DNA from 3 places in the Aquabacterium sp. NJ1 genome. Region 2 is predicted to be linked to each of the others. Evidence: predicted binding sites of a transcription regulator. Region 2 holds the regulator's gene; each other region holds the start of a gene.
What was found. Region 2 encodes NrdR, which represses ribonucleotide reductase genes. Its sites were predicted from a motif close to CACNANATNTNGTG; they were not measured.
Positions count from the first base shown of each region.

Region 1 (2,198 bases), 710 kb from region 2:
CCAGCGAACTTGGACAGCAGGGCGTTTTCCTTGATGGCTTCGTAGATGCCGTCGAGGTCGTCAGGGACCGTGGTCAGGTAGCAGCTCGACAGCTGCGAGCGACGGGTGCCGGAGTTGAACAGCGTGGGCGTCGACGACATGAAATCGAAGGACGACAGCAGTTCATAGAACTCGATGGCGCGGGCTTCGCGGTCGATTTCGTTGAGGGCCAGGCCCATGGCCACGCGCATGAAGAACGCCTGGGGCATTTCAATGCGCTGACCGTTGTGGTGCAGGAAGTAGCGGTCGTACAGGGTCTGCAGGCCGAGGTAGTCGAAGTTCAGGTCGCGCTCATATTTAAGAGCGGCACCCAGTCGGGCCAGGTCGAACTGCTGCATGCGCTCGTCCAGCAGTTCGGCTTCCACGCCCTTCTTGATGAAAGTGGGGAAGTAGTCGGCGTAGCGCGTGGCCATTTCAGCGTGGGTCACTTCTTCACCGAGGATCTCGCGGCGGATGGTGTGCTGCAGCAGGCGGGCGGTGGCTCGGGTGTAGGCCGGGTCGTGCTCGATGCGGGTGCGGGCGGCCAGGATGGCGGCCTTGTAGACCTCGTCGATCGAGACGCCGTCATACAGGTTGCGTTGGGTCTCGGCCAGGATGGGGGCGGCCTTGACGTCATCGCCCAGGCCCGAGCAGGCTTCCACGATGAGCGCTTGCAGGCGGGCCAGGTCCAGCGGGACGCGTTGACCGCGGTCGATCACGGTCAGGGTGGGCAGGGCGGCGGCTTGCTGTGCATCCGCTTGCTTGGCGCGCTCCTGTGCGCGACGCTCTCGGTACAGCACATAAGCGCGGGCGATTTCATGATGGCCACCGCGCATCAGGGACAGCTCGACCTGATCCTGGATGTCTTCGATGTGGAAGGTGCCGCCGCTTGGACGCGAGCGCAGCAGGCCGCGCACGACCATTTCGGTCAGGCCGTCAACGGTTTCGCGCACGGAGGCCGATGCGGCGCCTTGCGTGCCGTGCACGGCCAGAAAGGCCTTCATCAGGGCGACGGCGATCTTGCTGGGTTCGAACGAGACGACCGCACCATTGCGTCGGATGATCTGATAGGCGGAGTACGCGGACTGACGCGGCTCGACTGCCACCGCGGCGGCGCCGGGCATGACAGAAGCGGGGGTGGGCATGGTGCTGGGCGTGGACGTTTGCATGGAATTCCCTTCAGGATCGCCAGGCCGATCACGCGCTTGGATGCGGTGTCTGGCCTGTTGAAATCAGGCAGTTGCGATCACAACTGCCAACTGCGGAGGACACTATATCTGGTGTTTTGGGTGCCGTGAAGCACTACCTGTAGTGTCTGGCCGTGACTATAACGCCTTTTTGCCCCCACCCCGCGAACAGGGGGAAAAACAAGGGAAATCGCCAATGGGGGAAGTCGGCATGACAGCCGAGCGCCAGGCGGTTAGGCGTCGTGTGCCGTGCCTGGCGTCTGGGTGCAAAGGCCCGCGAGATGGGCTGCGGGCCAGTCTGTCAACTGCTGCAGATGGGCCCAGTCAAAGGCCTTGCCCGGGTCACGTTTGCGGCCTGGGGCGATGTGTTCGTGGCCCGCGATCTGGTCGATGGGGCAACGTTGTTTGAGCGCATCAATCAGGGTGGCCAAGGCGGTGTATTGCGCGGGTTCGAACGGCGTGTCTTCCAGGCCTTCCAGCTCGATGCCCACGCTGTAGTCATTGCAGTTGTCCAGACCCAACCAGCTTGAACGGCCCGCATGCCATGCCCGGTCATCCACCGACACGAACTGCACGATCTCGCCGTCGCGGCGGATCACGAAATGCGCCGAGACCTCCGCGCCGCGGATCTGTTCGAAGTAGGGGTGGGCGCTCCAGTCCAGCTGGTTGGTGAACAGTTGCTCGATCTCGCTGCCGCCGTACTCGCCTGGTGGCAGGCTGATCGAGTGGATCACGGCCAGCGTGATGCGGGCCTGTTCGGGGCGCGGACCAAAGTTGGGCGAAGGCACCTGGCGCGCGGCTGCATACCAGCCGTTGCGCCAGAGGTGAGGGCTGGCGTTGGCGGTGCCGTCGGTGTGGTCAGGTGTGTGGCCCATGGGCGCTCAAGCTTGATCGGTGTCGGTGTCCGGGTCGAAGCGCTCGCCCAGCACCACGCCCTGGTCGCTCACCTGCACGCCGAGGCGCGCCATGCGGTAGCGCATCTGGCGCAAGGAC
Region 1 is NZ_JRKM01000001.1:877,538-879,735, reverse strand. It holds gene JY96_RS03790 (ribonucleoside-diphosphate reductase subunit alpha) at 1-1,142, opposite strand, end outside; gene ampD (1,6-anhydro-N-acetylmuramyl-L-alanine amidase AmpD) at 1,439-2,080, opposite strand; gene JY96_RS03780 (sigma-54 dependent transcriptional regulator) at 2,087-2,198, opposite strand, start outside.
Region 1: the regulator NrdR is predicted to act here: its motif matches at 1,288-1,301, upstream of JY96_RS03790 (ribonucleoside-diphosphate reductase subunit alpha).

Region 2 (2,198 bases):
CGGCCTGCTGCAGCCTGGCGACACCATCATGGGCCTGAGCCTGGCCGAAGGTGGCCACCTGACGCACGGCATGCCCCTGAACATGTCGGGCAAGTGGTTCAAGGTCGTGTCTTACGGCCTGGATGCCAAGGAAGACATCGACTACGAGCAGATGGAGCGCCTGGCCCGCGAGCACAAGCCCAAGCTGATCATCGCTGGCGCTTCGGCCTTCGCCCTGCGCATCGACTTCGAGCGTTTCGCCAAGATCGCCAAGGAAATCGGTGCCTACTTCATGGTGGACATGGCCCACTACGCCGGCCTGATCGCCGCGGGTGTGTATCCCAACCCCGTGCCGCACGCCGACGTGGTCACCTCGACCACGCACAAGAGCCTGCGTGGCCCTCGTGGCGGCATCATCCTGATGCGCGGCGAAGAGATTGCCAAGAAGATCAACAGCGCCATCTTCCCTGGTATCCAGGGTGGCCCGTTGATGCACGTGATCGCTGGCAAGGCCGTGGCTTTCAAGGAAGCCCTGTCGCCCGAGTTCAAGGCCTACCAGCAGCAAGTGGTGAAGAACGCCGCTGCCCTGGCTGACACGCTGACCAAGCGTGGCCTGCGCATCGTGTCCGGCCGCACCGAGAGCCACGTGATGCTGGTCGACCTGCGCCCCAAGAACCTGACGGGCAAGGAAGCCGAAGCCATCCTGGGTGCAGCGCACATGACCTGCAACAAGAACGGCATCCCCAACGACCCGCAAAAGCCGATGGTCACCAGCGGCATCCGCCTGGGTTCGCCGGCCTTCACCACGCGTGGTTTCAAGGAAGAGCAGGCCATCCAGGTCGGCAACCTGATCGCCGACGTGCTGGACAACCCGCACGACGATGCCACGCTGGCACGTGTGCGCGAGCAGGTCGCCGCGCTGACCCGTCAGTTCCCGGTCTACCGCTGAGCTGACCGCGCTGATGCGTGACTGACAAACCCGGCTAGGATTCAGGTCCGAAGCCGGGTTTTTTACTTCGTTCTTTGCAGGGAGTTGAAGACACGATGCGTTGCCCTTTTTGCGGTCATCACGACACACAAGTCGTCGAGACACGGGATTCGGATGAAGGCGACTCGACCCGCCGCCGTCGCAAGTGCAATGGCTGCGACAAGCGCTTCACCACGTATGAGCGCGCTGAAATCGAGTTGCCGGCCATCGTCAAGCGCGATGGGCGCCGGACGGACTACGACCGGGCCAAGCTCAAGGGCTCGATGATGATTGCGCTGCGCAAGCGGCCGGTCAGTGCCGAGGCCATGGAAAGCGCGATCGAGGCCATCGAGGCGCGCCTGCGCCAGTGCGGTGAGAAGGAAGTGGACTCCACCCAGCTGGGCGAGTGGGTCATGCGCGAGCTGCGCAAGCTCGACAAGGTGGCCTATGTGCGCTTCGCCTCGGTGTACCGCAGCTTTGATGACGTCAGCGAGTTTGTTGCGGCGATCAAGGAAACGGGCAACAAGCGGGGGAAGGCGGCGGCGTCCGAGGAGTGAGCCTGAGCTGGTGATGTGATGGCATCAAGAAAAAGGCCCCGGCAACTTGCGGGGCCTTTTTGCTTTTGGGGAGTGAACCAGGAACTTAACGCCAGCAGTTCTGCCAGGTATCCGGTGAGGTCGTGCCGCTGGTTGCGGCCGTGCCCTTGATGCCGCTTTCCGTGATGGTCAAGGCGCCACAGCGATCGGTGGCCATCGTGGTGCCCGTTTGCGGTGTGGCCGTCAGGGTGAAGGTGGTTTGATCGGCCGTCACGCTGAGGTTGTACATGGTTGTGGCGCCAGAGACGACCGTGGTCACAGGCAGCGTGACCGAGTCACCGTCCCCAGCCGAGCAGTTGGGCGCGCTGAGCTTGCAGTTGTAACGCATGTTGGCTGCATAGAAGCGCTGCATGAATTGCGTGGCTTCGAGCAGGGCGCGTTGCGCTTCAGAGCGGTGGCTGCGTCGCACGTGCTCCTGATACGACGGGTAGGCGATGGCCGCGAGGATGCCGATGATGGCCACCACGATCATCACTTCGATCAGCGTGAAGCCGCTGGACATACTGCGGCGATGGGGGCGAAAAGCTGGGGACATGATGGAGGGTGTCGGTTGCTCAGAACGGTGGTTTGATGATGCGTTTCCAGACGCGGTCGCTGATCACTTTGGAGCCACCGGGCCCTTTTTCGCAGTAGCTGTCGTCTCCGGCGCACTTGTT
Region 2 is NZ_JRKM01000001.1:1,589,052-1,591,249, reverse strand. It holds gene glyA (serine hydroxymethyltransferase) at 1-928, shown strand, start outside; gene nrdR (transcriptional regulator NrdR) at 1,024-1,503, shown strand; gene JY96_RS06715 (type IV pilin protein) at 1,589-2,077, opposite strand; gene JY96_RS06710 (pilus assembly protein) at 2,097-2,198, opposite strand, start outside.

Region 3 (2,198 bases), 3.0 Mb from region 2:
GCACGAACAGCTTCACCGACACGTATTGCCCAGGCTGGTAGGCAGGCACCTCGCCACCATCGGCAGGCACCAGGTAGAAGGACGTGATCTCCTCGCTCTCAACCTGCTTGTGCTCGACGCGGAAGTTGCGCCAGCCGCTCCAGCCGCCTTGCACCTGTGCCGCCTGTGCATACAGCTTGTTCTCGATGCCCACCAGCACATCAGCCAGTTGGCCGTAGGCAGCGCCCCAGGCCTCGATCAGCTCGTCCGTGGCCAGTGCACCCAGCACCTCGCGGATGGATGCCAGCAGATGGCGCCCGACGATGGCGTAATGCTCCGCGCGGATGCCCAGGCTCACGTGCTTGTTGGCGATCAATTCCAGCACCGGCATCAGCACGCCGGGGTTGTCGATGTGCTGCGCATAAGCCGCCACGGCCATGGCCAGGGCCTGCTGCTGGCTGCCTTCACGCTGGTGGCCCTGGTTGAAGATAGCCTTGAGTTCGGGGTTGTACTCGAACATGCGGGCATAGAAATGACGCGTCAATGCCACGCCTTGCTCCTTGAGCAGGGCTGCCGTGCCTTTGACAAGTTCGCGATGGGTCTGGGTCAACATGGAAATCCTTGAGGTGCTTCAATTTCAATAACATTCATTCTACATGAATGTTTAAGAACCTTGAAATCCTGCCTCCGGATTGACCAGGGTCAACCGTAAGGCCTCTCCAGATCGGAACACTACCCGTAGCGTTTTGAAGACCAACCAAACACTACATCTAGCAGGAGCCCCGCATGCCAGACACCCCCCTCGCCTCGACGGAGGCCTGCGCGGTCGCCGTGATCAAGCGCAATGGCGCCACCGCCAGCTTCCATCTGGACAAGATCGCCCACGCCATCGAAAGCGCAGGCCAGGCCACCGGTGAATTCGACGCCCTGCGCGCTGCCGACCTGGCCCGCATGGTCAGCCTCACCTTGCAGCGGCGCGTGCCCACCGTCGAGCAGATCCAGGATCAGGTCGAACGCACGCTGATCGAAGCAGGCCACTTCAACACGGCCCGTGCCTACATCGTCTACCGCGAGCAGCGCAGCACCTTGCGCCGCGACAAGGCCTGCGCCGTGGACGTCGAGCGCTCGGTCAACGAATACCTCTCGCAGCAAGACTGGCGTGTCAACGCCAATGCCAATCAGGGCTACTCGCTGGGCGGCCTGATCCTCAACGTCTCGGGCAAGGTCATCGCCAACTACTGGCTGGCCCACGTCTACCCCGCGGAGATCGGCCATGCCCACCGCGAGGCCGACATCCACATCCACGATCTGGACATGCTCTCGGGCTACTGCGCCGGCTGGTCGCTGCGCACCTTGCTGCACGAAGGCCTCAACGGTGTGCCCGGCAAAGTGGAAGCCGGCCCACCCAAGCACCTGTCCAGCGCCGTGGGCCAGATCGTCAACTTCCTGGGCACGCTGCAAAACGAATGGGCCGGTGCCCAGGCCTTCAGCTCCTTCGACACCTACCTCGCGCCCTATGTGCGCAAGGACAGCCTGAGCTACGAGCAAGTCCGCCAGTGCATCCAGGAGCTGGTCTACAACCTCAACGTGCCTTCACGCTGGGGCACACAAACCCCCTTCACCAACCTGACGTTTGACTGGACCTGCCCCGACGACCTCAAGGAGCAGGTACCCGTCATCGCAGGCGTTGAAATGCCCTTTGCCTATGGCGACCTGCAAGTGGAGATGGACCTGATCAACCAGGCCTACATCGACGTGATGATGCGCGGCGACGCCAAGGGCCGCGCCTTCACCTTCCCCATCCCCACCTACAACATCACCAAGGACTTCCTCTGGGATCACCCCAACACCGAGCGCCTGTTCGAGATGACGGCCAAGTACGGCTTGCCCTACTTCCAGAACTTCCTGAACTCGGATCTGCAGCCCAACATGATCCGCTCGATGTGCTGCCGCCTGCAGCTGGACCTGCGTGAGTTGCTCAAGCGCGGCAACGGCCTGTTCGGATCGGCCGAGCAGACCGGCTCGCTGGGTGTGGTGACCATCAACTGCGCACGCCTGGGCTACCTGTACAAGGACGATGAAGCCGCCTTGCTGGCGCGCACCGACGAGCTGATCGAGCTGGGCAAGAACAGCCTGGAGATCAAGCGCAAGGTGATCCAGCAGCACATGGACAACGGGCTCTTCCCCTACACCAAGCGCTACCTGGGCACCTTGCGCAA
Region 3 is NZ_JRKM01000001.1:4,541,546-4,543,743, reverse strand. It holds gene hmpA (NO-inducible flavohemoprotein) at 1-592, opposite strand, end outside; gene JY96_RS19585 (ribonucleoside triphosphate reductase) at 766-2,198, shown strand, end outside.
Region 3: the regulator NrdR is predicted to act here: its motif matches at 742-755, upstream of JY96_RS19585 (ribonucleoside triphosphate reductase).